2 regions of the Brevibacillus sp. LEMMJ03 genome follow, and region 2 is predicted to be linked to the other one. Evidence: a T-box and tRNA genes for the amino acid it is inferred to sense, from the RefSeq annotation. Region 2 holds a T-box; the other holds one or more tRNA genes.

Region 1 (17,230 bases), on a different contig from region 2:
AACAGGGAGGAATGCGCATGTCGTGGCTGGTTGTCGCAGTGGGCGGCGCCGTGGGATCAATCATGCGGTACGGATTGGGCTTGGTGATGAACCAGCCGGGCTGGCCGGCAGGTACGTGGGCGGCCAACGTTGTGGGTTCGTTTTGCATCGGGCTCTTGTACGCCTGGGGAAAGGAGCGGGGGTTTCTCTCACCGGAGCTGTACCTGCTCTTCACCACCGGGCTGTTGGGCGGCTTTACGACCTTTTCCACCTTTTCTCTGGAGGTGGTCACCTTTTTCGGAGACGGGAACATCGGACGCGGATTGGCGTATGTGCTGCTCAGCGTAGGCATTGGCCTGTTGGCCTGCGGAGCCGGGGTCTGGCTGGGCCGGCATGTGGGCTGAGCCAGCCGCGTTCGAAGCGAAAGGAGTATGGACGTGACGATTCGGCATCCGGATTACGAACGGGAACAAAAACGGCTGGATGAAACGGTGTCCGCCATCGAACGGGAGATCGAGATGCTGCGCGAAGAAGTTCGGGAAGTGACCGACGACTACGTGAAGCAGGTGGTCGCTTACAAAAAGGCCAAGGAACTGCGGTATCTGGAAGACCAAGGGAAGGACAAACCGTACTTCGGCCGGGTGGACTTTCTCAAGGACGAGACGTACGAGCTGGACATCGTCTATATTGGCAAGCGCGGGATCGTCCGGAGCGATACGTTTGATGCGCTGGTCGTGGACTGGCGTGCTCCGATTGCCGGCCTCTACTACAGCGGCGAGAGCAAGGACGCCTTCTACCGGACCGACAAGGGCATCGTCCGCGGAGAAGTTCGCCTGAAGCGGAACTTTGCCATCGAAAAGGGGAAGATTACCGGAATCTACGACGGGGCGGTCAAGGAGACGATCCACCGGGAAATGGGCCATCCCGACGAGTTTCTCCAGGAAGGGTTTATCGATGAGTTTCTCGCCGCCAATCTGAACCAGACAAACGACAGTCGGCTGAAGGACATCGTGGCGACCATCCAGTCCGAACAAAACGACATCATTCGGGCGGACAAAGACCGTCCCATCGTCGTCCAGGGGGTGGCCGGGAGCGGGAAGACCACCATCGCGCTGCACCGCCTCTCCTACCTGATTTACAACTACCAGGACTCGATGATGTCGAAAAAATTCATGGTGTTTGCGCCGAACCGCCTGTTTCTCAACTACATATCGGACGTGCTTCCGGAACTGGGTGTGGATGACGTCCAGCAGGCCACGTTTTTGGACTGGGCGGCCAAGCTGGTCAAGCCGCTTCTGCCCAAAGGCTGGCGCATCACCGACCCGCAGAAGCTGCTGCGCCTGTTTTTCGAGGAAGGACAGGACCGGCGGGAACGGGAGATGACGCAAAACCGCCTGCGGTTCAAAGGCTCGCTCGCCTGCAAGGCTGCCTTGGACAGCTATCTGCGCTACCTGGCGGAGACGGACATCCCTTTTAAAAAGCTGAGCTTTGTCTACAGCCGGACCCAACAGGTCTTTTCCATCAGCGGGGAGACGATCCGGGAACTGTTTACCGGCCAGTTCGGCCATCTGCCCTATCGAAAGCGTCTCGAGGCGCTGCGCAAGCATCTGAAGCAGGAGATGAACAAACAACTGTTTGCCCATCTGCGAACGATGCGGATCGATCTGGACAAACAGGGACTGACAAAGTTTGAGCGGATGATGGAACAGATCCTGGAGAAGTACTTGTCGTCCTTCCCGCAGGTGGATGTCTTTGCGGCGTACCGGAAGCTGATCACGGATGAGACGCTGCTCAGACGCCTGGCGCCGGATGACGTGGAGGATAGCGTGATTGCGGACGTCTGCCGATCGTCGGCGGTGCTGTTTGCCGAAGAGCGGATCGAGCCGGAAGACGTGGCGCCGCTGTTGTACCTGCGCCATCTGGTGGACGGGCTCGAACAGGCGGAGCAGTTCGACCATACGGTGGTGGACGAGGCGCAGGATCTCAGCGCCTTGGAGATCGCCGTGATCGCCCTGGTGACGAAGCGCCAGTCCTTGACCGTGGTGGGCGACATCGCGCAGGGCATCCACGCCTACCGGGGCCTGCAGTCGTGGGACGAATTGACGGGCGGCGTCTTCGGCCAGCCTGCCGCCGCGTACTACACGCTGGCGCAAAGCTATCGTTCCACGATTGAGATCATGCGCTGCGCCAACGAGGTGCTGCGCAGGATTCGCCTGCCCGAGTCGGTGATGGCCAAGCCGGTGCTGCGGCACGGGGAAAAGCCGAAGATGCTGTCGTACGCGGCTCCGGCCGAAAAGTGGGAACAAACGGCGCGGCTCGTCCGGGAGCTGCAGGAAGAAGGCTTTCAGACCGTCGCCATCGTCGCCAGGACGGCCGAAGAGAGCAAACAGGCGTACAAGGCGCTGCGCGGCGCGATCAGCGAGCTGGTCCTGCTCGGCTCCAAAGACAGCCGGTTCCCCGGCGGCGTGACGGTCATGCCGGCGTATTTGACCAAAGGGCTGCAGTTTGACGCGGTGATCCTGCTGGATGTGGAGCGATACACGGACAGCGAGTGGGACGCCAAGCTGCTGTACGTGGCGATGACCCGTCCCGTTCACCGCCTGTTGATGCTGCACGAAGCGGGGCGGATGACCCCGCTGCTGCGGGATGTTCCCGACGAGTTGTTGTACGGAAGATCATAGAGGACGCTTTGTTCAAAAAAGAAAGAAGCTCTCTGCGAAGGATGTCGCGCAGAGAGCTTTTTCATTGGAATCAGTGATCCCCGTGATTGCCTTTGGACGGATTGGTGATGACGTAGCCTTCTTCCGGCAGGTACAGGTAGTCAATGACCACGCCGTCCAGCAGAGGCTCGTCCTTGCTGACGATCACGTCGATCTCCTTGTCAGTGGAGACGACCGCGTCGTCGGCACCGGGCTTGTCCAGCGCCAGGCCGTAGTGGGCGTGGTCGCTGTGCTTATGCGTGACGTAGACGCGCAGTTTCAGCTCCTTGTCTTCTTCCTGGTCCAGCACGGCTTTCAGTTGCTTCGCGGCGTTGCGGGTGATTTTTACATTCATGCGGGGCAGTCTCCTTACTATTAAAAAAGTGTCCTCTCCATCTTACCAAACAGGAAAATCGATGTGCAATGCGCAAAGTGTTAAAATGGAAGGAAGAGAGGAGAGGAATCTGCATGACCATTGATTTGCGAAGTGACACGGTGACCAAACCGACGGAAGCGATGATTCGCGCGATGGCGGAGGCGGAAGTGGGAGACGACGTGTACGGGGAGGACCCGACCGTCAACAGGCTGGAGAGCATCGCCGCGGAACGACTGGGGAAGGAAGCGGCGCTGTTCGTCACCAGCGGCACCCAGGGAAACCAGGTGGCGGTGCTGACCCACTGCGTCAGCGGGGACGAAGTGATCATGGAGGCCAATTCCCACATCTTTTACTACGAAGGGGGAGCGGTGGCGGCGCTGGCCGGCGTGCAGACGCGGACACTGGCGGGGGTTCGCGGCGCGCTGCAGGCGGCCGACGTGGCCCGTGCCATCCGCGGTGCCGACATTCACTTTCCGCGAACCAGGCTGGTGTGCATGGAAAATACGCACAACCGGGCTGGCGGCGCCGTGGTTGCGCCGGAACAGATGGAGGCCGTATACGAAACGGCCAAACGACACGGGGCAGCCGTTCACCTTGACGGAGCCCGCCTGTTCAACGCAGCCGTTGCGTTGGGACGGGATGTGACGGAGTTTACCCGCCATACCGATTCGGTCACCGTCTGTTTGTCCAAGGGACTGAGCGCCCCCGTCGGTTCCATTCTGGCCGGCGATCGGGCATTCATCGAAGAGGCCCGCTGGTGGCGCAAAAAGCTGGGCGGCGGCCTGCGGCAGGCGGGCTACCTGGCCGCGCCGGGGATTCTCGCGTTGACGGAGATGACGGAGCGGCTCCAGGAGGACCACGCCCGGGCACGCATGCTGGCGGAAGGGCTGCGCAAGCTCGGCCTGCACGTGGAGCCGGTGGAGACCAACATCGTCCTGGTCCGCACGGAATCGGCCGGACTGACCGCCGAGCAATTTTTGGCCCGCCTCGCCGAACGGGGCGTGCGGGCCGTCGATTTCGACGAATACGTGGTCCGCTTCACCACCCACCGCCATATCGGCGACCAAGACATCGTCAAGACGCTGGAGATCATCGAATCGGTCTTGACGGCGTAACGGCAGAAACGTGCAGCATGCGTCCATCGCGCTGCACGTTTTTTTCGTCTGGAGCCGATTTTCCCTATTGATTTGCCGAAAAAAACGGTGTATACTATCACTCGTCACGAAAAATGGATGGGTGTCCGAGTGGCCGAAGGAGCACGATTGGAAATCGTGTAGGCGGTGTTGAGCCGTCTCGTGGGTTCAAATCCCACCCCATCCGCCATCACAAGCGAGATACACGTCTCCCGGAAGCGGGAGGCGTTTTTTGCATGTTCCACGTTGTTCGTGGTCCATGACGTCGGCTGGTGAATGGAGCCGATGGACGATTCCGGAAAGAAAAAGGCATGCCCCGCATGGACATGCCTTTTTTCTCTTTATTTATTTACATTTAATTGCGTTCGGGGTCTGCCTGCGGCGAAGGGGCGGCTGCCGCCGTCTGTCGCGGCGTCATCACCGGATAGAGCAGCAGCCCGACCGCGTAGAGAGCCAGTCCGAACAGCAGCGTTTTCATGTCGGCCGTCCCCGTCTTGATCACCCAGAGCGAGAACAGCGCAGCCAGCACGGCCACCACGCCGTCAAAGAGGCGGGCGCCCGGCTGCCGTTCATACGTCTCGCCGACAGCCACCAGCTTGAGCTGGAACACGGCGGAAGCCAGGTAGGGCAGGAGGATGGCCAGCGTCGCCACCGTGATGACAAAGTGGTACGCTTCGGCAATCGTGCCGGAAATCGTCGAAAAAATGAACAACTGCGACATGAGGTTCGTAACGGTCAGCGAGCGAACCGGACTTCCGCTGGCGTTTACCTTGGCGAACGAAGCGGGGAACATGCCGGCGCGGGCCGCTTGAAACGGCGGCTCCGACCCGATCAGGAGCCAACCGATGGTGCTGCCGATGAGCGAAACGATGGCCAGCACGGCCATGACCGTCCCGCCGGTGCTGCCGATCACTTGGGACAAGGCGTCCACCAGCGGCTTGTCCGACTCTCGCAGTTGTTCGAGCGGCAGGACCCCCATCGTCAGGAACGTGATGCCCATGTACAGGACGAGCGAAATCAGCAGCCCGGCGATCGTGGCCGACCGCACGTCGCGTTGGGAGCGGGCACGTCCGGAGAGGACGACAGCCGACTCAATCCCGATGAAGGCCCACAGCGTAGCCAGCATCGCCATGTTCACCTGGCTGGGCAGCCCGTGAATCACGCCCTGGTCATCCGTGATCGGGGTGTAGAAATCGCCCATGTTGGCCGCATTGAAGGCAAACAGGCAGACGCCGATAAACAGCACAAATCCCAGCACCTTGGTGGCCGTAGACAGGAAGTTCAGCTTGCCTGCGCCGTTCAGCCCCCGCACCAACAAGGTGTGGAAGCCCCACAGCAGCGCGGTGCAGACGAGAAACGTCGTGAGCTTTCCTTTTTCCACCTGAAAGGAAAAGAGCGAGAACAGGACGGTTTTGTCCTGCATGATCGGAAAAAACGCGGACAGATACCCGGCAAACGTGGTGATGACGGCGACATTGCCCGCCCAGTTTGCCACCCAGTACCCCCAGACCATGCTGAAACCGGCGATCTTTCCGGCGCGCGGATTATCAAACATGGCGCGGGCGTAGCTCTGCGGGCCGGCGGTCAAATCGGGCCGGCGGACGGACAGGTTGCCAAAGACGAGCGCGATCATCAGCACGCCAAACCCGGTCAGCAGCCAGGCGAGCAGCACAGCCAGCGGACTGGACGCTTGCACCAGCGTATTGGGCAGCATGAAAATGCCGGATCCGACCATGTTTCCCACCACGAAGGCGGTCAGCAGCCAGAAGCCCCATTTTTGCGAACTCATTGGAATCCCTCCACATGTCATGAAGTCATACCTTGATGTCAGCCCATCCGTAAAGGCGGGGTTCCGGCCGAACACAACCGGACAAGCGGGGAGGCACGCCGCAGAACAGTGCCGCGCCCGCTTCCACATAAGGTTTTACCATTTTACTTGTTTAATTGTTTAATTGAGTAAAGTAAAATGAACGTAAAAAAGTATAACAGTGTTGAATATATCCGTCAACAGGGAATCGTGAGGGAGCAGGGCGGCCGCGTTCGGGGAGTAAATCGCCCGAAGCGAGCAATACTATAGGTATCCAACAATAGGGAAAAGAAAGAGGGATGCCGATGATTTCCGCCAAACAGCGCCAGTTGGTGCAGCATCAGATGCAGCGGGACGAAAGCAGGATCGTCAACATTGTGCTGAGCGACGCCAGACAGGTGGCGGGCGAGATTGAAAAGGCCACCCATCAGGGAGTATACCTGACGGATGGCAGCTACTACCCGTACGCGGAGATTCGGGAGATCAACGGATTGTATTGAGGGCCCGTGACGCGGGTTTTCACAGCGGCAGGGCGGGAAAAAAGTGGCGCAGACCGTCCGGCAGTTCCTTTTGCCACAGCCCCCATACGTGACTGCCCGGCTTTTCGCGGTAAGAGACGGCAGCCTGTTTGTCCGTGAGCGCCTGCCGGGCGGCGCGGTTCCACTCCACGAAATCAAACGTGCCGATATGCGTCTCCACAGCCGTTTCCTCCAGACCGACCACCATCCAGATGTCCAGCCAGGAGAGGGTGGATTCCTGTGCGATCCGATCCAGGGTCGGCTGGAAAAAGGCGCCGGAGAGGGACAGCACGCGTGTAAACAGATCGGGACGGTCCAGCGCGATGTGCAGGGAGACCGTTCCCCCCAGCGAGTCGCCCGCCAAGACGCGGGATTTCGGATCGCGGCGCACCGGATAACGCTCCTCGATGTAGGGGAGCAGTTCGTCTGTAAAGAAGCGTTTGTATCCGTCATGGCGCGAACCGACGGGGGAGTATTCACTCGTCCGTTTGCTTCGTTCCACGGAAACGCCGACGATGAGAAACGGCTCCATCCCTTCATCCAGAATCAGTTGGTTGGCGATGGTGGCAATCCGGCCCATGGTAAAAAAATCGTTGCCGTCCTGGCAGTAGACGACCGGATACGAGAGCAGTTCGTTGTATCCGGGCGGAAGGTACACCTTGACGGAACGGGGAGTGTCCACGTGAAGACTGGGCACTTCTTCTTTGACAATGGTACGTTTTACATAGTCGGACATGGCGATCCGCCTCCCAAGTGCAGGAATTTCCCAACTTAGCCTTGAAAAAAACTGATACAGATTTTATAGTAAATGATAACAGCAAGGAAATAAACCCTGTAATATCAATACTATAACACGTTGAACAGATATTTGAACTGAGATATAACAGGGTGTGCGAACGTGTTTGTAAGCACTTTCAGCACAAGTGAAATTTCCTCATTGTTTTTTAGGCAGTTTTCCCTCTCTGCACGAGCGCGGCTCCGGTTCCGCCGCTGCCAGCGAGGGCTGTCTAATTTTCCACGATACCAGTGACGAGGTGAAAGTGATGAGTGTAAACACTGCTGTTGAACAAACAGGCAACAACACCCCGCTGCAAATCCTTGCTCCGGACGGTACGGTTGTTCGTCCTGACCTGATGCCCAAGCTCTCCGACGATGAACTGCGCGAACTGATGCGCAAAATGGTCTTTACCCGCGTGTGGGACCAGCGCGCCATCAGCCTCAACCGTCAGGGCCGTCTCGGCTTCTACGCTCCGGTGGCCGGTCAGGAAGCGTCCATGATCGGTTCGGAAGCGGCACTGTCCAAAGAAGACTTCATCCTGCCGAGCTACCGCGACATCCCGCAAATGGTGTGGCACGGCTACCCGCTGCACAAGGCGTTCCTGTACTCCCGCGGCCACATTGAGGGCGGCCGCATTCCGGAAGGCGTCAATGTGCTGATGCCGCAGATCATCATCGCGGCCCAATGTACCCAGGCTGCCGGCGTCGCCATGGGCTACAAGCTGCGCGGCGAAAAGCGCGTGGCCATCACCTACTTCGGTGACGGCGCCACCTCCCAGGGCGACTTCTACGAAGGCATGAACTTTGCCGGCGTCTACAAACTGCCGGTGATCTTCTTCTCGCAAAACAACGGCTACGCCATCTCCGTTCCGTTTGAGAAACAAACCGCAGCCGAGAACATCGCGATCAAAGCGAAAGCGGCCGGCATCGCCAGCGCGCGTGTAGACGGCATGGACGTTCTGGCCGTGTACCACGTGGTGCAGGAAGCGAAACAGCGCGGTATCAACGGGGAGGGCGCTACCCTGATCGAGGCGCTCACCTACCGCTACGGTCCGCACACCATGGCCGGCGACGACCCGACCCGTTACCGCACCGGCGAAGAGCAAAACGAATGGGAGCAAAAAGACCCGCTGATCCGCTTCCGCAAGTTCCTGGAAAGCAAAGGGCTGTGGAGCGAAAAAGACGAAGAAGCAGTCATTGAAGAAGCGAAGCAGGCGGTTGCCGACGCCATCAAGAAAGCGGACGAAACGCCGAAGATGAAAGTGAGCGAACTGATCGACGTCATGTTTGAAACACTGCCGCCGGCGCTGGAAGAGCAAAAGGCAGAATATCTGGCGAAGGAGTCGAAGTAAGCCATGGCACAAATGACTATGATTCAAGCCATCACGGATGCATTGCGCTGTGAATTGAAGCGCGACGAAACCGTTCTCGTCTTCGGGGAAGACGTGGGGAAAAACGGTGGGGTCTTCCGCGCGACGGAAGGTCTGCAAGCCGAGTTCGGCGAACATCGCGTGTTTGACACGCCGCTGGCGGAGTCCGGTATCGGCGGTCTGGCCGTGGGTCTGGCCGTCAACGGCTTCCGTCCGGTTGCGGAAATCCAGTTCTTTGGCTTTGTGTTTGAAACCTTTGACGCGATCGCGTCCCAGGCTTCCCGGATGCGCTACCGTTCCGGCGGCCGCTACCACAGCCCGGTGACGTTCCGCTCCCCGTTTGGCGGCGGCGTGAAAACTCCGGAGCTGCACGCTGACTCGCTGGAAGGCCTGATTCTGCAGACGCCCGGCGTGAAAGTCGTCATCCCGTCCAACCCGTACGATGCAAAAGGGCTTTTGATCTCCGCGATCCGCGACAACGACCCGGTCGTGTTCCTGGAGCACATGAAACTGTACCGCTCTTTCCGTCAGGAGGTGCCGGAGGGCGAGTACACCATTCCGCTGGGCAAGGCCAACGTGGTGAAGGAAGGCAGCGACGTTACCATCATCACCTATGGCGCCATGGTTCATACCAGCCTGAAAGCGGCGGAAGAGATCGAGAAGGCGCGCGGCGCGAAAGTGGAAGTGATCGACCTGCGCACCATCAATCCGATCGACATCGACACCATTGTGGAATCCGTGAAGAAAACGAACCGTGCCATCGTCGTGCAGGAAGCGCAAAAAACCTCCGGCGTGGCTGCCGAAATCATCGCTCAAATCAACGAACGCGCCATCCTGCACCTGGAAGCGCCGGTGCTTCGCGTCACCGCGCCGGATACGGTGTACCCGTTCGCGCAGGCGGAAGACATCTGGCTGCCTGATGTAAAACGCGTCGTGGACGGCCTGACGCAAGTCCTCGACTTTTAACGGTTGAACTGCACATGCGGCGGAAAGATCAGCTTTCCGCCTTCTTTAGGCACATCTGTGCGCCATTACGTCGGAGCGTTTAATAAGGAGGAGATAACGTGAGTCGTTTTACATTCAGACTCCCGGAGCTTGGCGAGGGCATCCATGAAGGCGAAATCGTCAAATGGCACGTGAAGCCGGGGGATACCGTAGAAGAAGACCAAGTGATCATGGAAGTGCAAAATGACAAGGCGGTCGTGGAAGTGCCGTCTCCGGTCAAAGGGAAAGTGCTGGAACTGAAAGTGACCGAGGGCACCGTTTCCGTCGTCGGCGATCCGCTGATCGAATTTGAGGTGGAAGGCGAACTGCCCAACCTGCCGGATCACGGTCATGGAGAAGCTCCGGCTGCGGCCGAGCCGGCAAAAGAAGACAAGATGGAACCGGGCTGCGACATCGGCTCCCAAGTGAGCGCCAACGCCAACCAGCCGCTGGACACGCCGCTGGCGCAAGCGACGGCAACGGCGGCACCTGTAGACCGCAAGCACGTGCTGGCGACCCCGTCCGTGCGCAAATACGCGCGTGAAAAAGGCGTTCAGCTCGCGCTGGTGCCGGGTACCGGCAAATTGGGCCGCATCACGCGCGAAGACGTAGACCGCTTCCTCGCAGGCGGCGCGGCAGCACCGGCACAAGCTCAAGCTGCCCAAGCACAGGCCGAAGCGGTTGCACCTGCAGCGCAAGCGCCGACCGGCGTACAGCAGGCGGCTGCGGCACCGACCGTACACTACACCGCACAGGCGGGTGAAGTGGAGGAGCGCGTTCCGCTCAAAGGCATCCGCAAAGCCATTGCCAAAGCGATGGTCAAATCGGCGTACACGGCTCCGCACGTTACCATTTTCGACGAAGTGGACGTCACCGACCTGGTGGCAATGCGCAAGGAAGCAAAACCGCTGGCGGAAGAGCGCGGCGTAAAGCTGACCTATCTGCCGTTCATCGTCAAGGCGGTCGTGGCCGGACTGAAAAAGTTCCCGGAACTGAACGCCTCCATCGACGACGAAAAACAAGAGATCGTCTACAAAAAGTACTATAACATCGGCATTGCCACTTCCACCGATGACGGTCTGGTGGTGCCGGTTGTCAAAGCGGCAGACCGCAAATCCATCTTTGAAATCGCCGGCGAGATCGGCGAACTGGCGAAAAAGGCGCGCGAACGCAAGGCGACGTCAGACGAGCTGAAAGGCTCCACCTTCAGCATCACCAACATCGGTTCCGCGGGCGGCATGTTCTTCACGCCGATCATCAACTACCCGGAAGTCGCCATTCTCGGCGTAGGCCGCATCAGCGAAAAACCGGTAGTGAAAAACGGCGAAATCGTGGTCGGCCAAGTGCTGTCCCTGTCGCTCAGCTTTGACCACCGCCTGATTGACGGCGAACCGGCGCAGCGTTTCGTCAACTACGTGAAGCAGCTCCTGGAAAACCCGACGCTGCTCGTCATGGAGGGATAAGAACGATGGTAGTAGGTGAATTTACCACAGAAGTGGACGTTCTCGTCATCGGCGCCGGTCCCGGCGGCTATGTGGCGGCCATTCGCGCCGCCCAACTGGGCAAATCCGTCGCCGTGGTGGAGAAAGCCGACCTGGGCGGCGTGTGCCTCAACGTCGGCTGCATTCCGTCCAAAGCGATGATTCACGCGGCTCACACGTATGAGCAGGCTCAGCACACGGCGAACATGGGCATCACCATGGAAAACGTAAAAGTGGACTTCGCCAAAGTCCAAGAGTGGAAAAACGGCATCGTCAAGCAGTTGACCGGCGGCGTCGCCTCGCTGTTCAAGGGCAACAAGATTCAGGTAATCCCCGGCGAAGCGCTGTTTGTCAGCGAAAACGAAGTGCGGGTCTTCCACGGCTACGACGTGAACCGCTACCGCTTTAACCACTGCATCATCGCCACGGGTTCCCGTCCGATCGAACTGCCGGCGTTCCCGTTTGGCAAGCGCGTGCTCTCCTCGACGGAAGCCCTGTCCCTGACGGAAATTCCGAAGAGCCTGGTCGTGATCGGCGGCGGCTACATCGGCATCGAGCTGGGTACCGTCTTTGCCAAATTCGGCACCAAGGTAACCATTTTGGAAGGCTCTGACCAGATCCTGCCGGGATTCGAGCCGGAGATGACCCGCCTGGTGGAACGCAAGCTGAAAAAGCTGGGCGTGGACATCAACGTCAAGGCGCTCGCCCAAGGCATGGAGGAAAAGGAAGACGGCGTGATCGTCACGGCGGAAGTAAAAGGGGAGCAGATGCAGTTTGAAGCGGAGTACGTGCTGGTAACCGTCGGCCGCCGTCCCAACACGGACGAACTGGGCGTGCGCGACATCGGCATGAACCTGACCGACCGCGGCTACATCGTGGTGGACAAACAGGGCCGCACCAACATCCCCAACGTCTACGCGATCGGGGACATCGTCGCCGGCCCGGCTCTGGCCCACAAGGCTTCCTACGAAGGCAAAGTGGCTGCGGAAGCGATTGCCGGCCGTCCGTCTGAAGTGGACTACAAGGCCATCCCCGCTGTCGTCTTCTCCGATCCGGAGATCGCCAGCGTCGGGATCAGCGAAAGAGAAGCCAAGGAACAGGGCATCGACTACGTGGCGGGCCGCTTCCCGTTTGCCGCGAACGGCCGCGCGCTGTCTGTCAATGCCGGTGAAGGCTTCGTGAAACTGATCGCCGAAAAAGGCACCAATCTGGTGCTGGGCGCCCAGATTGTCGGACCGGAAGCGTCCAACATCATCGCCGAAATCGGCCTCGCCATCGAGATGGGAGCGACGCTGGAAGACATCGAGCTCACCATTCACGCTCACCCGACCCTGGGCGAAGTGACGATGGAAGCTGCGGAACTGGCCCTGGGCCATCCGATTCACGTGCTGAACAAGTAAACGCACGAAAGCGAAAGCCCTGCATCTCCAACGGATGCAGGGCTTCCTTTTTTTGGCACGGCCGCTCCCGCGGACATTCTCCTCTTTCCACGCATTATCAAATAATGTAAAATAGTGGTTGATCGAGTCGGGTGGGGGTCTGGCAGCATGAACATTACGCAGAAGATGATTGATGATCTGCGGCAGCAACTGGAACGCGCAGCCAAGGATGCCGGTTACAATTTTAACGACCCTGAGATTGTAAAGATGAGTCAACAACTGGATCGGTTAATCGTTGCGCACATGCTGCAATACGCAAAACGCCCTTAACAGGGCGTTTTGCATTGTTCGAAATGATAGAGCAGGTGAGCGCAGGCCCCTTTTTTGGCGAGGGACGCAGCGCCGGTGTAAAAATGGCTGGGGTAGAGGACCAACTGCTGAACGTGTTGAGCGTCGGGAGCGCCGTTTTCCCAGACGAGCTGCTCCTGCTCGGCATCGTAGCGGAAGCGGGGAGCGATCGTCCGCAAATAGGCCGTGATCTCATCCAGCGAGCGCAGCGACAGATGGATCCGTTCCGCCTCCCGTACAAACCGGGGCGCCAACGCCTCCCACTGCGAGGCGAAAAAAAGCTGCCAGTACGTGGAGATAAACAGGTTGAAGCGCCCTTTGACAAACGCGGGGTCCTCCTGCAGGTCGGCGGCGAGCGGAACATCCTCACCGGTTTTCTCCCACGCGTCCAGCATCGGCCGCAGGCTGTTCGCAAACGCTTCCTCGGACAGCGTGAAGAAGTAGTCGTATTGATCGTCAACGGCCATCACGCCTCTGGTTTGCAGCGGATCGAACGCGTCGGGGATGGCGAGGGTAAACATCGGACGAAAGTATTCCCAGTCTGATTGGATCCGGGCGGCACGAAAGCCGGCCAGTATGTCTGCGGCCCAGTCGGCCAGACGCGGGTCGGGCGTTTCCTGAGCCAGTGCGTGGAGGCTTGCCGCCAACTCGTACAAGGGAGAAACACTGTAGCTGATTTTGTGCGGAAGAGGGCTGTGGCCCGAAAGCGGAATGAGAATCATGATTGGTTGACCTCCATCAAGGATACTGTAATCATCATAGTTCATCCTTGTGGGACAATTCAATCATTTGGTTGTAAAAAACAGGAAGGCGCAGCGGATCAGCCTTCCCTCGTTTTGACCTGGCGCGAGTGATTCGCCTGCTTTACCTGTTTGGAGCCGGGCAGCGGCTCGCCGGTCTGTTCCATGGGTTCGTAGGTGTTGTTGTACGTTTGGTGGGGATTTTCGTCGCGCACGCGATCCTTTTCCATGGTATCATCTCCTTCCCGTATAGCATGCCGGAAACGAAGGATGACGAACCATAGGAATTGCTGGTATTCTAGAAGGAAGCATGTCGGAGACAGCAAATGAATGACATAATAAGTATTATGTAACCTTTGGGTCGGAGCCGGACTGCCCGTCAGCCGGACGCACCTGTCCAGAGCCGGAAAGGAGACATGCCCATGCCGTATCTGATTGCGCCGGTCTTTAACTCGACGACGTCCAGACCGGTGCGCATTGATCTGCCCCAGTCGTTTGTGCTGTTGTCGGGAGAGGAAAAACTGTACAAGCTGGCCTCCCGTTTTCTTAAAAATCAAATGGACGAGAGCCGTCTGCTGTTTGACCGCAAAGTAGGGGTGGACAGCCTGTTTTTGTTCGCCGAGTACCCCGATTTGAAAGTAAGGCAGGATCAGGCCTGGATCGAAGAAATCGAACAAAAGCTGAACCTGGCGACGCTGGACGGCATCTGCTCCATCCCGTACGTCATCACGGCCCAGCCGCCGGTGTTCGGGATCACCTATCTGAAGCGTTCCATTGACGGGAAGAAGTTTCGCTTTGACGAGCGGACCGAGGAAATCTTTCTGTCCCTCATCTGGGACAAGCCGGCCCTGCCTCAGCTCGCCGTTCGCCGCTACGCCCTCTCCCTGGAGAAAAAGAGTCTGGAGGACCAACTGCTGGACTTGTGGATTGCGCTGGAGTCGCTGTTTGTGCCCGACGGCAAAAAGGGAGAGATCACGTACAAGCTGCGGCTGCGCATGGCCTATTACTTCGGGGAAACGTTTGCCGAACGGGAGCGGGTGGCCCAGTTTGTGAAACGGTCCTACAACCATCGCTCGGAGATCGTCCACAGCGGCAAGGTGCTGGGCAAAGAACTGGAAGACGATGTGAACCGCCTGCGTCAAATGGCGCGCGCGGTTATTCTGAACACGGCGATGGAGGGCATCACGCTGCAGGATCTGCGCCTGCGGCTGGACGAGCTGATCATGGCCGGAGAGAGTTACGCCAGCCGGTACAAGCCCGCCTTTTTTGAACAGGTACGAATGGAGTCGACAAACAGGAGGAAATCATGAGCGTTTTAATCGTAGAAAATGTGAGCCACGGCTTCGCCGAACGCACGCTGTTTCGCGACGTGTCGTTTCGGCTGCAGCCGGGAGAACGGGTGGGCCTGGTAGGCGCGAACGGAACGGGGAAGTCCACGATGATGGCCCTGCTGACCGGCCAATTGATTCCGGACGCCGGACGGATCGAGTGGATGCCTAAGGTCCGCTACGGGTACCTCGACCAGCATACCAAGCTGACACCGGGCAAGACCATTCGGGACGTGCTCAAGGAAGCCTTTTTGCCGCTGCTGCAGGAAGAGGCGGAACTGGTGGCGATCGGGGAGCGGATGGCGGAGGCTTCACCGGAGGAGCTGGAAGAGCTGCTGGAGCGCATGGGCGAGATTCAGGATCGGCTGGAGTCGAGCGGATTTTACCTGATTGACGCCAAAGTGGAGGAAATCGCCAACGCCCTGGGTTTGTCCGCGATTGGTCTGGATCGGGACGTCGCCGCTCTGTCCGGCGGTCAGCGGACCAAGGTGCTCCTGGCGAAGCTGCTCCTGGAACAGCCGACCGTGCTGCTTCTGGACGAGCCGACCAACTATCTGGACGATGAGCACATCACCTGGCTGAAAGGCTACCTGAAAGCGTATCCCTACGCGTTTATCCTGATCTCGCACGACACCGGGTTCATGAACGACGTCGTCAACGTGATTTACCACCTGGAGTTTGCGAAGCTCACCCGCTACACGGGCAACTACGAGTCGTTCCTCGCCCAGGCGGAGATGAAGCGCAGCCAGCACCTGGACGCCTACGAGAAGCAGCAGGAGGAAATTGCGAGGATGGAGGACTTCATCGCCCGCAACAAGGCGCGCGCCTCCACCTCCGGCCGGGCGAAGAGCAGGCAGAAGCAGTTGGACAGGATCGAGCGCATCGAGAAGCCGGAGACGGCGGCCAAGCCGACGTTTGTTTTCAAGGAAGCGCGGGCGAGCAGCCGCTTCGTCTTCACGGCGGAAGAACTGGAGATCGGCTACACCCGTCCGCTGCTGCCCAAGCTGACGGTCGCCCTGGAACGAGGGGAAAAGGTGGCGGTCGTCGGCATGAACGGGGTGGGGAAATCCACCCTGCTGAAAACGGTGCTCGGCCTGATCCCGCCGCTCGGGGGCAAACTGGAGCAGGGTGACTTCCTGCAGCCGGCCTACTTCGAGCAGGAAGTAAAGCCGAAGCCGGTCACCGCCTTGGACGAGGTGTGGAACGAGTTCCCTCATCTCAACAACCATGAAGTGCGGGGTGCTCTGGCCCGCTGCGGTTTGAAAAACGAGCACATCAACCGCCCCATGACGGCTCTCTCCGGGGGAGAACAGGCCAAGGTGCGGCTCTGCAAGCTGCTCCAGCGGGAAAGCAACTGGCTGGTCTTTGACGAGCCGACCAACCACCTCGATGTGGCGGCCAAGGACGAACTGAAACGCGCCTTGCAGGCCTTCAAGGGAACCGTGCTGCTGGTCTGCCACGAACCGGACTTTTACGAAGACTGGGTGACCCAGGTGTGGAACGTGGAAGAGTGGAGCCAGGCGCAGGCCAGGACCGCGATCAAACGGTAAGAAAGGCAAACAAACAGGCAGCCCGACGCTTTGGTGAGCGGGCTGCCTGTTTTTGATTGCGCGAGGCCGTCGGAGCCTACCGGGATGCATTGCGCATCCGGATCATCGAAAAGTGAAGCGAGGAGGCGAGCAGCGCATCGTGCAGCGGCCAAAGCAAGGGCATCAGTCTGAGCTCCACGTCTTCTGCGGTCAGGCGCTCGATCAGGTCGCCCATCGGCTCCACCTTCAGCGGTTCAATCGATTCGTGGGCGATGTAGTAGCCGGCTCCCCGTTCCCAACAAGTGAACGGCTCAGGCGGCAGGTGGTAGACGTAGAGCTTGGCCTGCCTGATCCGTCCGTACCAGCCGTTCTCGGTGGCGATCACCATTCGGGCCGTGGTGTGTCCGAGAAAACGGTCCGCGTCTTCGGACGTGGTCTCGGGGAGCCGGTAGAACGCAATGCGCGGACAGTCGCGCGGGAAGAAGTACATCGGCGCCCGCTCCCGGTCGATGGCCCAGACCGCCGGCGGCAGGGCGGGATGCGACGGATGGGGGCGGGGGTCAAACCGGGCAATGGTCGGATCCTCGCTGAAATGGTACAGCATGTTTCCCCTCCTTGGCGATATTCGTTAGTAGACGGCCCATGCATTGGGCAAATAGCGGCCGCGTTCGTACGGGCAGGAAGTCCTGGTGATGGCTTCCCCGTTGTACAGCATCATCGAACTGGAACCGCCGTCCATCGCCATCGCGTTGACGACGCCCCGAGATGCCAGGATTTCCGCC
Region 2 (12,412 bases):
GGAGTTGGGCTATACCAGCGTCTTCTGGTCGATTGCCTACAAAGACTGGGACACCAAGGTGCAGAGAGGCTGGCGGTACGCGTACGACAACGTCATCTCGCAGCTTCACCCGGGTGCCGTCATCCTGCTGCACGCCGTCTCCCGCGACAACGCGGAAGCGCTGGGCGCAATCATCGACGAGGCGCGCAAGCAGGGGTACGAATTCAAGAGCCTGGATCAGTTGGTCCCGCAGCAGCCCCCGACACCTGTTCCGTAAAGCGGCCTGCCGGGAAAGGGCTGCCTGTTCGTCCCTACCCTGTCATGGAAAAAGCGGCGCGTTTGTTTGAAGCGATGCCGCTTTTGACACGGAAAAAACCGACGCGTTCTTCCCCGACTGAAGCCGCCTTTCTTCTCAACCCAAACCGCCCATACACGGATTGGACGCCACGAAAAAACCGTCTCCCATCAGAGAGACGGTTTTTTGCCCAGGTCCGTTTTCGTTCCTGTATCTTCACGGTTTTCTTTATAACAATCCATGCAAAGCTCATTGTTATTTTCAATTTCGTACTCCGTTAGACGAACCTGACATACTCGACATTGTCTTTCGGTCAATACCAAGTTCAATGAGTATACCCCTTTCTTCTCACGGTAGTCATTTTCATTGTATCTCATAAATGGGAGCAATGAATAAGCCCGATGTTAAAATTGTGTGAATTCTTAATAAAATATTGCCAGTTTTTTGTAGTGGAATACCTGCGCCATACGCTACAATCAAGGGGTTAATAAAGGTTGCAGTGTGTCTCGGCCAAAGTGGAACTGGATCATCCCGTGAGATAGCCATATACGTTTTCCTTTCAGATTCATTACAAGAAAGAAGAAAACTCGTCTGTTTTTACAACCCAAGGAGGAACTTTCATGATGAAAAAAATGATCAGTCTTAGTGTCATTCTGGCGATGCCTGTTTGGATTCTATGGGGGTGCTCAGCCATCTCCACAACAGTCACCCACAAATGGAAAAACAGGAAGAAAAAGGGAATAAATCAGCATTGTCTTTAACGAAAAAGAGGTCAAACTACCAATCAGGCAAATACCGCCTATCAATCAGTTCTTGGAACAATTGGATCCAACGCAGCGTGAACAAGAAATGTCACGCTTTCGGATTACCACATTTTCCTCCAAGACGGGCGATCTCTATGCTGATGTAGGATATACAAGAGACCATTCTTTCACGACCCTTGCCAAGTGGAAGCAACAAGACAAGCCCACTAAAACGGTAAAAATTACGTTTGACCTTTAACGCGTGCGTGAATGCCGATGAAGTCCCAGGCGGTCACTTCGTCGTTGTACTGAGCCGCCCCCCTTGTGGGGAACGTCTATTGTACAGGGCCGGAGCGCGGCAACGCTCTTGGCCCTTTTTTGTTTACGCAAATTAATGTACCCTGCATACATTTTTATGGTATCACAAATCGCCGTCCCTTCGACAATGGGTATCGAATCCTTTGCATGGAACCTCCTATTTCTGCAGCAGCACAATCCGTAAAAAGAGAAAAAACCGCGCCATCGCGCGGTTTTTATGGCGTCCCCGAGAGGACTCGAACCTCCGACACGCAGTTTAGGAAACTGCTGCTCTATCCTGCTGAGCTACGAGGACGTAATGCACCTACCTTAATTATATGAAGGATGACGACTTTTTGCAAATGGGAGGACCAGGGACAATGCCCCGGTCCTCCGTTTCATCAGCTATGGGTAAACTGCTCTTCCTCGGTGGAGCCTTTCAAGGCCGTGGTCGAAGAGGTGCCGCCGGCGATCACCTGTGCCACTTCGTCGAAGTAGCCGGTGCCGACCTCCCGTTGGTGGCGGGTCGCGGTATAGCCGTACGCCTCGCTCGCGAACTCCGCCTGCTGCAGCTCGGAGTAGGCGGCCATGCCGCGCTCGCGGTAGCCCCGGGCCAGCTCAAACATGCTGTGGTTGAGCGTATGGAAGCCGGCCAGAGTGACGAACTGAAACTTGTAGCCCATCTCGCCCAGTTCATCCTGGAAGCGGGCGATGGAATCTTCATCCAGCTTCTTTTTCCAGTTGAACGACGGGGAGCAGTTGTACGCGAGCAATTTCCCCGGGAATTGCGCGTGGATCGCTTCCGCGAACCGGCGTGCTTCCTCCATGTTCGGCTCCGAGGTTTCGCACCAGATCAGATCAGCGTACGGCGCGTAGCTGAGGCCGCGGGCGATGGCCGCGTCCAGCCCGCCGCGCATGCGGAAGAATCCTTCGGGTGTGCGCTCGCCGGTGAGGAACGGCTTGTCGCGGTCGTCGATGTCGCTGGTGATCAAAAAGGCGCCGTTGGCATCCGTGCGGGCGACGATCACGGTCGGCACGCCCATCACATCAGCGGCAAAGCGGGCTGCGACCAGATTGCGGACGGCCGACTGCGTGGGAATCAGCACTTTGCCGCCCATGTGGCCGCACTTTTTCTCCGAAGCCAACTGGTCTTCGAAGTGAACGCCGGCGGCTCCCGCTTCGATCATGCCTTTCATCAGCTCAAACACGTTGAGCGGTCCGCCGAAGCCCGCTTCCGCGTCAGCCACGATCGGCGCAAACCAGTAGATGTCGCCGGTCCCTTCCGCCTGCTGGATCTGGTCGGCGCGCTGGAGCGCCTGATTGATCCGCTTGACCACCTGGGGAACGCTGTTGGCCGGATACAAGCTCTGATCGGGGTACATGTGCCCGGCCAGGTTGGCGTCGGCCGCTACCTGCCAGCCGCTCAGGTAGATGGCTTTCAAGCCCGCTTTCACCTGCTGGATCGCCTGGTTGCCGGTGAGGGCCCCCAGCGCCTTGATGTGGTGTTCCGTGTTGAGCAGGTGCCACAGCCGCTCCGCCCCCAATCTCGCCAAGGTATGTTCAATCTGCACCGAACCGCGCAGCCGGACGACGTCCTCTGCCGTATACGGGCGGACAATTCCCTTCCAGCGCTCCGCCTTCCAGCTTTCCTCCAACTGTCTGATCGCCTCTTGCTTGTTCATCCTCTTCCACTCCTTTTTTTATTCAAGATAGCCATAGCCCGGGATGGTCAAGAACTCTTCGAATTCGTCAGCCGTCACCAGCCGCAGAAACAATTCGCCCGCCAACTGGTATTTGCCGCTCTCGTACCGTTCCCGGCCGATGGCTTGTTTCAACGTTTGCAGTTCCTCGCTCAACCACTGTTTGACCAGTCCGGCGGTAATCTTCCTCCCGTCCGGCAGCACGCCCCGGCGGTGGCGAATCCACTGCCAGACCTGGGCGCGGGAAATTTCCGCCGTAGCCGCGTCTTCCATCAGGTTGTTGATCGGCACGGCGCCGTGGCCGCGCAGCCAGGCTTCGATGTACTGGATGCCGACGCTGATGTTGGTCCGCACCCCCTCTTCCGTAATCGGCCCTTCCGGCACTGCCAGCAGATCGGCCGCCGTGACCTGCACATCCTCCCGCTTGTACCAGATCTGGTTGGCTTCCGGCATCAGGCGGTCGAACACTTCCATCGCCACCGGCACCAATCCGGGGTGGGCCACCCACGTGCCGTCATGGCCGTCGTAGGCTTCCCGCTCCTTGTCGGCCCGCACCTTGGCCAGCGCCTCTTCGTTTTTGACCGGATCGTTTTTCACCGGGATTTGCGCCGCCATTCCCCCGATGCAGGGCGCCTGCCGCTTGTGGCACGTCTTGACCGCAAGCGTGGTATACGCCCGCATGAACGGCACCGTCATCGTCACCAAAGCGCGGTCGGGGAGGATGACATCGGGCTGGTTGCGCAGTTTTTTGATGTAGCTGAAAATGTAGTCCCAACGGCCGCAGTTGAGTCCGGCGCTGTGCTCCCGCAGCTCGTACAGGATTTCATCCATTTCAAACGCGGCCAGGATCGTTTCGATCAACACCGTCGCCTTGATCGTGCCGCGCGGAATCCCCAGTTCGTCCTGGGCGAACAGGAAGACGTCGTTCCACAGCCGGGCTTCCAGGTGGTTCTCCAGTTTGGGCAGGTAAAAGTACGGGCCCGATCCGTTTTCCCGCAAGACATGGGCGTTGTGGAAGAAATACAGCCCGAAGTCAAACAGACTGCCGGAGAGCGGCTGCCCATCCAGCAGCACGTGTTTCTCCTCCAGATGCCAGCCGCGCGGACGGACGATCAGCACAGCCGTTTTGTCCTTCAGCGCGTACTGCTTGCCTTCCGGACTGGTGTAGGAAATGGTGCGTCTCACCGCATCCCGCATGTTGATTTGTCCCTGGATCGTGTTGGCCCATGTCGGCGAGTTGGCGTCTTCAAAATCGGCCATAAACATCCGGGCTCCCGAGTTGAGCGCGTTGATCACCATCTTGCGGTCGCCGGCCGGACCGGTAATTTCCACCCGGCGGTCCTGCAGGTCGGGCGGCAGGGGAGCCACTGTCCAATCAGCCTTGCGAATGTGGGCGGTCTCGGGCAAAAAATCGGGCAGCTTCCCGCAGTCAATCTCCTCCTGCCGTTTGCTCCGCTGTTTCAACAGGTCCCGCCGCCTCTCGCCAAACGCCCGCTCCAGCTTGATCAAGAATCGAATCGCGTCGGGGGTGAGAATTTCCCCATACTGCGGCGGCAGCTCGCCGGTGATGGTCACTTCGGCAGGGTAATGGTTGGTGTGCAGCGTAGTCAAAGCAGGTTCCTCCTCTCCTGAACCGGAACGTTATTATGATACAGACGACAAATGATGCAGACTATTATAGTACAGCACCAGCAAAAAAAATGACCTTAATCCAGATACCCGCTGCCGCTGCAGTGGCTGCAGCTTACACAGCCGTCACCGTGACAATGATGGCACGCCACCCCGTGCTCGTCATAACCGGCCCCGCCGCACTGCGGACAATTTTGTTCGCCGTTTCCTTCACACCGAGAGCAGTTCATTATCGTTCCCTCCATTCCTGTATTAATACAATACTCAACTGTTTTGTTGTTATTATATAACAGAGATTCGTACAAAGCAACAGCATTTTCAAAAAATTCCGCCGCTGATGTCACAAACAAAAACGGCTCTCCATCCCGTGGACAGAGAGCCGTTTTTCCCTATGCTGGTTGTCTGTGCACCGCACACCGTCAGCGGCTTTCCTTCGGCGCGATCTTTTCCAGGCCGCCCAGGTACGGACGCAGTACTTCCGGAATGACGATGGAGCCGTCCTCCTGCTGGTAGTTTTCCAGCAGAGCGGCCACGGTGCGGCCGATTGCCAGACCGGAGCCGTTGAGCGTATGGACGAACTCCGGCTTGCTCTTCGCGTCGCGGCGGAACCGGATGTTGGCCCGGCGCGCCTGGAAGTCCTCAAAGTTGGAACACGAGGAGATTTCCCGATAGGTGTTGTAGCTCGGGATCCATACCTCCAGGTCGTACTTTTTCGCGGCGGTAAACCCTAGATCGCCGGTGCACATGCTCATCACGCGGTACGGCAGGCCGAGGAGCTGCAGCACTTTTTCCGCGTTTTTCACCAGTTTTTCCAGCTCGTCGTAGGAGTCTTCCGGTTTGACGAACTTCACCAGCTCCACCTTGTTAAACTGGTGCTGGCGAATAAGTCCGCGCGTATCGCGGCCGGCCGAGCCCGCTTCGGAACGGAAACAAGCGCTGTACGCGGCGTAATAGAGCGGCAGGTCGGCTGCGTCGAGAATCTCGTCGCGGTGCATGTTGGTCACCGGCACCTCGGCTGTCGGGATCAGGAAGTAATCCGGCCCCTCCAGCTTGAAGGCGTCTTCCTCAAATTTGGGAAGCTGGCCGGTGCCGGTCATGCTGGTGCGGTTGACGATGTACGGCGGCAAAATCTCTTCGTAGCCGTGTTCGCCGGTATGCAGATCCAGCATGAAGTTCATCAGCGCCCGCTCCAGACGCGCGCCCAGCCCCTTGTAAAAGACAAACCGGCTGCCGGTTACTTTCGCCGCCGCTTCAAAGTCGAGGATGCCCAGATCGGCAGCCAGCTCCCAGTGCGGCTTCGGCTCAAACGCAAAACGGCGCGGTTCGCCCCAGGTCCAGGCCACCACGTTGTCTTCTTCCGACGTACCGATCGGCACGCTCTCGTGCGGCAGATTGGGCAGGCTCAACAAGATCTGCTCCAATTGTTCGTCCAACTGGCGCAGTTCTTCGTCCAGCGCCTTGATGCGCTCGTTTACCTGTTTCATTTCGGCGATCAGGTGGTCGGCGTTTTCCTTGTTGCGCTTCATGATCGCCACCTGTTCGGAGACCGTGTTTCGTTTATTTTTCAACGATTCCGCTTCTTGAATCACCTGGCGCCGCTTTTCATCCGTTTCGGCAAACCGGTCCAGCGCGGAAATGTCTTCGTTGCGATGTGCCAACCGGCGTTTTACCTCTTCCAAATCGCTGCGCAAAACTTTCACGTCAAGCATGGAAATCCCTCCTAATCCCTATGATCACTGGAAAGCTTCTTTTGTCCAGTCGAACCCCTTTTTGCAGGGCGATCGGAAAGCGCGCGTTCCTGCGGCACACTTCCCGCATCAGACGCACCTGCGGGCAGGACAGTAAAAAACACCCGTCCCCTCTGTAAGGGACGAGTGTCGTATACCCGCGTTGCCACCCTTGTTGACAAATGCGTCGTACGTTTCCATCCGCATTTGCCCACTCTCATCCGTCGTAACGGGACGGTTCCGGGCAAAGTTTGAACCTTTGCCACTCCGAGGTGGATTCCTTTGCACGCCGGATCGGTTTTCACCCGCCACCGACTCTCTGGGCCTGGCTCATGCAAAGTACTAGCCTCATCATCGCATTCCTTATCCGTACTTCTATTGTTAACTGTACTACAGGTTCTATACCTGTGTAAAGGAGGCGGTTGACAAAAAAACCGGCACCACGGACGGTACCGGTTTTTGCTGCGGTGTGGGATCAGGCCTGAACTTTATCGGCCCGGTACTCCTTCACCATGTCGAGGAAGAATTTGTGGATGCGCGCATCCTCCGTCAGTTCCGGGTGGAAGGCAGCCGCCAGGTAATGGCCTTGGCGGGCGGCGACGATTTTGTCTTCGTACTTCGCCAGCACCTGACCGTTTTCTCCCAGTTCCATGATGTACGGCGCCCGAATGAAGACAGCCGGAAAATCGGGAGCGATGCCCGCCACGGGCAGATCGACTTCAAAGCTCTCCTTTTGACGTCCAAACGCGTTGCGCTCCACCTTCATGTCCATCAGACCGAGGTGGCAGTCTTCCTGGCCATTGATGCGGTTGGCCAGCAGGATGGCGCCGGCGCATGTGCCGAAAATCGGCTTTTTGGCTTCGCCAAACTGGCGGATGGCTTCCATGAAGCCGTATTTGTGCATCAACTTGCTGATCGTGGTGCTTTCCCCGCCGGGGATCACCAGACCGTCCAGATCGTCGAGCTCTTCCACTTTTTTCACCGGGACCGCTGTTGCTCCGACCTCTTCCAGCATGCGGATGTGTTCAGCAACAGCCCCCTGCAGGGCAAGTACGCCAATTTTCATGTTGTCCACCTTACCAGCCGCGCTCTTGCATGCGATCCGCTTCGCGCAGTTTGGAGATTTCGATGCCCGGCATAGCCGTACCCAGTCCTTTGGAGACGCGGGCAATCAGATCGTAGTCGGTGTAGTGCGTCGTCGCTTCGACGATGGCGCGGGCAAATTTCTCCGGATTCTCCGATTTGAAGATACCGGAGCCGACGAACACGCCGTCTGCCCCGAGCTGCATCATCAGCGCAGCGTCGGACGGCGTAGCCACACCGCCGGCGGCGAAGTTGACGACCGGCAGCTTGCCGTTTTTATGAACGTATTCCAGAAGTTCGTACGGAGCACCCAGGTTTTTCGCTTCCGCCATCAGTTCGTCGTAGGACATGCTTTGCACTTTGCGGATCTGCGCCTGCATCGTGCGCATGTGGCGAACCGCTTCCACGATGTTGCCGGTACCCGGCTCCCCTTTGGTGCGGATCATGGATGCGCCTTCACCGATGCGGCGAAGTGCTTCGCCGAGATCGCGGGCGCCGCAGACAAACGGAACCGTAAAGTCTTTTTTGTTGATATGGAACATGTCGTCGGCAGGAGTGAGCACTTCGCTCTCGTCGATGTAGTCGACGCCCATCGCCTCGAGCACGCGCGCTTCAACGAAGTGGCCAATCCGTGCCTTGGCCATGACCGGGATGGATACGGCTTTCATTACTTCTTCCACGATGCCCAGGTCAGCCATGCGCGCCACGCCGCCGGCCGCGCGAATATCAGACGGTACGCGTTCCAGTGCCATAACGGCCACGGCACCGGCCGCTTCCGCAATCCTTGCTTGTTCGGCATTCACGACGTCCATGATGACGCCGCCTTTTTGCATTTCAGCCATACCTTTTTTAACGCGGGACGTTCCTACTTGTACCATGCTTTTTGCCTCCTACCCAAGTGGACTCAGGATCTGCACGTTTGTTGCAAACGTTGTCTTAATATTCACCATTGTAAACGAAGTGCGATTTTCGGCACAACCACCTATTTGCCCGTGACGCTGCTGAAAATGTTACTAATAAACTGGATGATGCTGCGGAAGAACAGGCGAATCCAGCTCGCTTCCTCCACATCTTGACCGGCCACGAGGTTGACGCCCGCCTTGGCCGCGTCCTCCGGCTGCAGGTAGTCGCTGTCCTTTGCCCCTTCTTCTTTAAAGGCCACTTTCCCGATGACCTGTCCTTTCGTCAGCGGCGCATTCAGATCCTGGAAGGTCACGACCGGCGTAAACTTGGTGTCCTCGCCGATTTTGGTCAGGACGGTTACCTCTTCGCCCGTTACAGCCGGTACGGTCAGGTCCACACCGTTTTTCACCGGCGCGGTTTCATAGCCTTTCACCGCGGCTCCCTTCTCCAACTGTTTGGTCAGCTTGAAGTTGCTGAAGCCGTAGTCCAACAGCTTTTTGGTCTCTTCGAAGCGCTTCGTCTCGCCGTTTGCCCCCATGACGACGCTGATCAGGCGCATGTCGTCCCGCGTTGCCGTACCGGTGAAGCAGTGTCCCGCCGCCTGCGTATAGCCGGTCTTCAAGCCGTCTACCCCCGGATAGTAGTTGAGAAGTCCGGGAAGCATCCAGTTGTAGTTTTTCTTTTTGATCTCGTTTGGCATACCTTCACGGAACGCCAGCACCGGAATTTTGGAGTATTCCAATGCTTCCGGGAAATCGCGAATCAGCGCGCGGGCCAGGATCGCGGAGTCGCGTGCCGACATCATGTTTTCCTTTTGCTCGGTTTGCGGTGCGTACGGTCCCAGATCGTCGGTGGGCAAACCGGTCGACGTCACGAACGAGGTGTTTTTCATTCCCAGTTCCTTGGCCTTTTTATTCATCATCGCCACGAAGTTGGCTTCGCTGCCGCCCACTTTTTCCGCAAGCAGCACGGTCGCGTCGTTGGCGGACACGATCGCCATGGCCTTGTACAGATCCTTGACGGTATGGGACTCGCCCATGTTCAGGTAGACGCCGGCGGAATCCGGCATTTTTGCGATGTAAAAGGCGTATTCGCTTACCGGGACCTTTTCGTCCCACTTGATTTTCTTTTGTTTAATCGCTTCCAGCACGAGGTACTCGGTCATCATCTTGCTCATGCTGGCCGGCGGCAGCGGCACGTCCGGATTGCTGCTGTACAGCACCTTGCCCGTGGACGCTTCCACCAGAATGGCCGATTTAACCGCCAACTGCAGGTTGGGCTGTGCGGCTCCTGCGCCAACGGCCATGCCGCCCCACGCGGTCAAAAACACAGCGACAGAAAGGAACAGCCCCATCAATCGCCTTGTCCATCTTTTTTGTTTCATTTGCTTTACTCACTCTCCCGTTTCTGTCGTTCTTCGCCACGATTGGCATGAGCACACAAATGTAAGTGTACCATACAAGCAGGCCTTCCTTGAAGCTTGTTTCGACCTGTTTGTCCGTGTCGGAGACTAGAAAAAAACCCCTTTCCAATCGTGAAAGGGGTTTTTGCGTCGATCGTCCTAGGAAATGGAGTAGTTGGGTGCTTCTTTGGTAATCTGCACGTCGTGCGGGTGGCTTTCCCGCAGACCGGCACCGGTGATTCGGACGAACTGGGCGTTGTCGATCAGGTCCTGAATGGTTTTGGCCCCGCAGTAGCCCATGCCGGCACGCAGTCCGCCGATCAATTGATAGACAACGTCAGCCAGCGGCCCTTTGTACGGAACGCGGCCCTCGATGCCTTCCGGAACCAGTTTTTGTTCGTTTTCCTGGAAGTAGCGGTCCTTGCTGCCCGCTTTCATCGCGCCGATCGACCCCATGCCGCGGTACACCTTGAACCGGCGGCCTTGGTAAATCTCGAATTCGCCCGGGCTTTCCTCGGTTCCGGCGAACAGGCTGCCGATCATGATCGCCGACGCGCCCGCTCCGATCGCTTTTGTCAGGTCACCGGAGTATTTGATGCCGCCGTCGGCAATAATTGGAATATTGTACTCGCGGGCAACGCGGGCACAGTCGTAAATGGCGGTAATCTGCGGTACGCCGATACCGGCCACGACGCGGGTGGTACAGATGGAGCCGGGACCGATCCCTACTTTTACCACGGAGGCGCCTGCTTCGATCAGGTCGCGGGTCGCCTCTCCGGTAGCCACGTTTCCCGCCACGATGGTGAGGTCCGGATAGGCTTGTCTCAGCTTTTTCACCGTATTGATGACGTTGACGGAGTGGCCGTGTGCGGTATCCACTACCAGCACGTCCACGCCGGCCTTCACCAGCGCTTCCGCCCGTTCAAACGTGTCGGCCGACACCCCGACTGCCGCACCGCAAAGCAGACGTCCCTGCTTGTCCTTGGCCGCGTTCGGGTACTGGATCGCCTTCTCGATGTCCTTGATGGTAATCAGCCCTTTGAGAACGTTGTTTTCGTCCACCAGGGGCAGCTTCTCGATCTTGTGTTTTTGCAGGATGGCTTCCGCCTGCTGCAGCGTCGTTCCGACAGGAGCCGTCACCAGATTTTCTCTGGTCATGACATCTTTAATGGGAGTGGAGAAGTCGTGCACAAAACGGAGGTCACGGTTGGTAAGAATCCCGATGAGGTGGTTCTGCTCATCGACGATGGGGACGCCGGAAATGCGGTATTTGCCCATGAGCTCGTCCGCATCGGCGACGGTATGGTCCGGAGTCAACGAGAACGGATTGGTGATGACGCCGCTTTCCGAACGCTTGACGCGGTCCACTTCGCTGGCTTGTTGTTCAATGGTCATGTTTTTATGGATAATCCCGATACCGCCTTGACGAGCCATGGCAATAGCGAGCTTAGATTCTGTCACCGTGTCCATGCCGGCGCTGATCAGGGGAATGTTCAAGGTAACGTTTTCGCTCAGCTTCGTCGTGATGTCGACGTCCCGGGGAAGCACTTCCGATCTGGCCGGAATGAGGAGAACGTCGTCAAACGTCAAACCTTCTTTCACGAATTTGTCTTCCCGCACAGTAATAAGCTCCTTTCGCCAAAATATTTTATCGCCAGTGTAACAAACGGCTTAATTTACTGTCAAGGAAAGCTTGTATCGTTCGGGTATACCATCAATTATCCAGATAAATCAAAAAAAACATCAGGAAAGCGTTACCATAATACGAAAGTTAACCAAAGGTGATGACGATGCAGGATGCTTGGTCCGCGCTGCGCTTGCTGGAAACGGAGCCAGCCGCGCGCAGGTATTTGTCCCACTGCTACCAAACCAGGGGGCTGCCGCACCCCGACCGATTGGCGTTCCACCAGAGCACCCGCTTTCTTTACACCTGGCAGCAGGCGCGGCAGTTTTACGAGACGGCTCATGGCGCCTCGCTTTCGGTTCGGCCGCTGCTGCTGTTTTACGGGTATGTGCATCTGCTGAAAGGATGGCTGATTACCTGCGACCCCGACTATCCGCAAAACAGCCGCGTGCTGCAGCACGGCGTGACCACGCGCAAGCGGAAGCGCGGTGCTTACCACCTGTTGGAGGATGAAGTGCGGCCGCAAAAGGAAGGGTTGTTCGCCCATCTGGCCCGTCTATTCGGCCCTACGCCCCTGCAGGATCGGTACTCGCTGGATGAGCTGTTTGCGTCCTTGTCGGAGTTGGGCGGTCCGTATGCAGCCGTTACCGGAAGGAAATCGCCGTGGGTCCGCGTTGGTCTGGACATCGCGCAGCTGCACGACGACAAACAGGGGACCGTGTTCCGGGTGACGTTCCCCGCCGGTTCTGACGGGCCGCTGGCGTATTCTCCCGAGACGTTTCGGCAGTATGTACGGCGGCTTGCTCCCGACGGCTGCGACGCTTTCCTGTTTCAATGGGTGGACGGCACCGGCAAGGAAGCTGTTGTCCCTTCGACCGCTCTTTCGGAATGGGAGAGGCACCCGCTGTTTTCTTTTCATCACGGCTCCCTGTACTTTTGGAACGGTGCGCCGGAAACGCTTCTTCTGCCAATCTGGGCCAGCCACTACCTGATTCTGTACGTGCTCAGCATGCTCTGCCGGTACGAAACG

Evidence for each region. A T-box is a leader RNA that pairs with one kind of tRNA and senses whether it is charged. The one in region 2 lies ahead of serS (serine--tRNA ligase), so its partner is inferred to be a tRNA-Ser.
Region 1: it has a tRNA-Ser gene. The T-box ahead of serS (serine--tRNA ligase) is inferred to sense a tRNA for this amino acid. The anticodon was not compared.

The regions. Positions count from the first base shown of each region.
Region 1 covers NZ_VKJN01000010.1:169,917-187,146, reverse strand. Annotated here, with positions in the region: gene crcB (fluoride efflux transporter CrcB) at 18-383, shown strand; gene FOI68_RS14600 (HelD family protein) at 417-2,660, shown strand; gene FOI68_RS14595 (HesB/IscA family protein) at 2,731-3,033, opposite strand; gene ltaE (low-specificity L-threonine aldolase) at 3,147-4,169, shown strand; tRNA gene FOI68_RS14585 (tRNA-Ser) at 4,285-4,377, shown strand; gene FOI68_RS14580 (amino acid permease) at 4,543-5,976, opposite strand; gene FOI68_RS14575 (hypothetical protein) at 6,300-6,494, shown strand; gene FOI68_RS14570 (alpha/beta hydrolase) at 6,514-7,248, opposite strand; gene pdhA (pyruvate dehydrogenase (acetyl-transferring) E1 component subunit alpha) at 7,556-8,641, shown strand; gene FOI68_RS14560 (alpha-ketoacid dehydrogenase subunit beta) at 8,645-9,625, shown strand; gene FOI68_RS14555 (dihydrolipoamide acetyltransferase family protein) at 9,724-11,106, shown strand; gene lpdA (dihydrolipoyl dehydrogenase) at 11,112-12,524, shown strand; gene FOI68_RS14545 (aspartyl-phosphate phosphatase Spo0E family protein) at 12,672-12,833, shown strand; gene FOI68_RS14540 (DUF5937 family protein) at 12,830-13,573, opposite strand; gene FOI68_RS14535 (small acid-soluble spore protein P) at 13,672-13,821, opposite strand; gene FOI68_RS14530 (HEPN domain-containing protein) at 14,014-14,901, shown strand; gene FOI68_RS14525 (ABC-F family ATP-binding cassette domain-containing protein) at 14,898-16,469, shown strand; gene FOI68_RS14520 (DUF6886 family protein) at 16,546-17,052, opposite strand; gene FOI68_RS14515 (phosphodiester glycosidase family protein) at 17,077-17,230, opposite strand, start outside.
Region 2 covers NZ_VKJN01000012.1:316-12,727, reverse strand. Annotated here, with positions in the region: gene pdaA (delta-lactam-biosynthetic de-N-acetylase) at 1-256, shown strand, start outside; gene FOI68_RS23550 (hypothetical protein) at 895-1,035, shown strand; tRNA gene FOI68_RS15575 (tRNA-Arg) at 1,554-1,630, opposite strand; gene aceA (isocitrate lyase) at 1,716-2,996, opposite strand; gene aceB (malate synthase A) at 3,015-4,625, opposite strand; gene serS (serine--tRNA ligase) at 5,063-6,352, opposite strand; T-box leader at 6,507-6,734, opposite strand; gene pdxT (pyridoxal 5'-phosphate synthase glutaminase subunit PdxT) at 6,846-7,436, opposite strand; gene pdxS (pyridoxal 5'-phosphate synthase lyase subunit PdxS) at 7,447-8,331, opposite strand; gene FOI68_RS15545 (D-alanyl-D-alanine carboxypeptidase family protein) at 8,436-9,740, opposite strand; gene guaB (IMP dehydrogenase) at 9,918-11,378, opposite strand; gene FOI68_RS15535 (YaaC family protein) at 11,549-12,412, shown strand, end outside.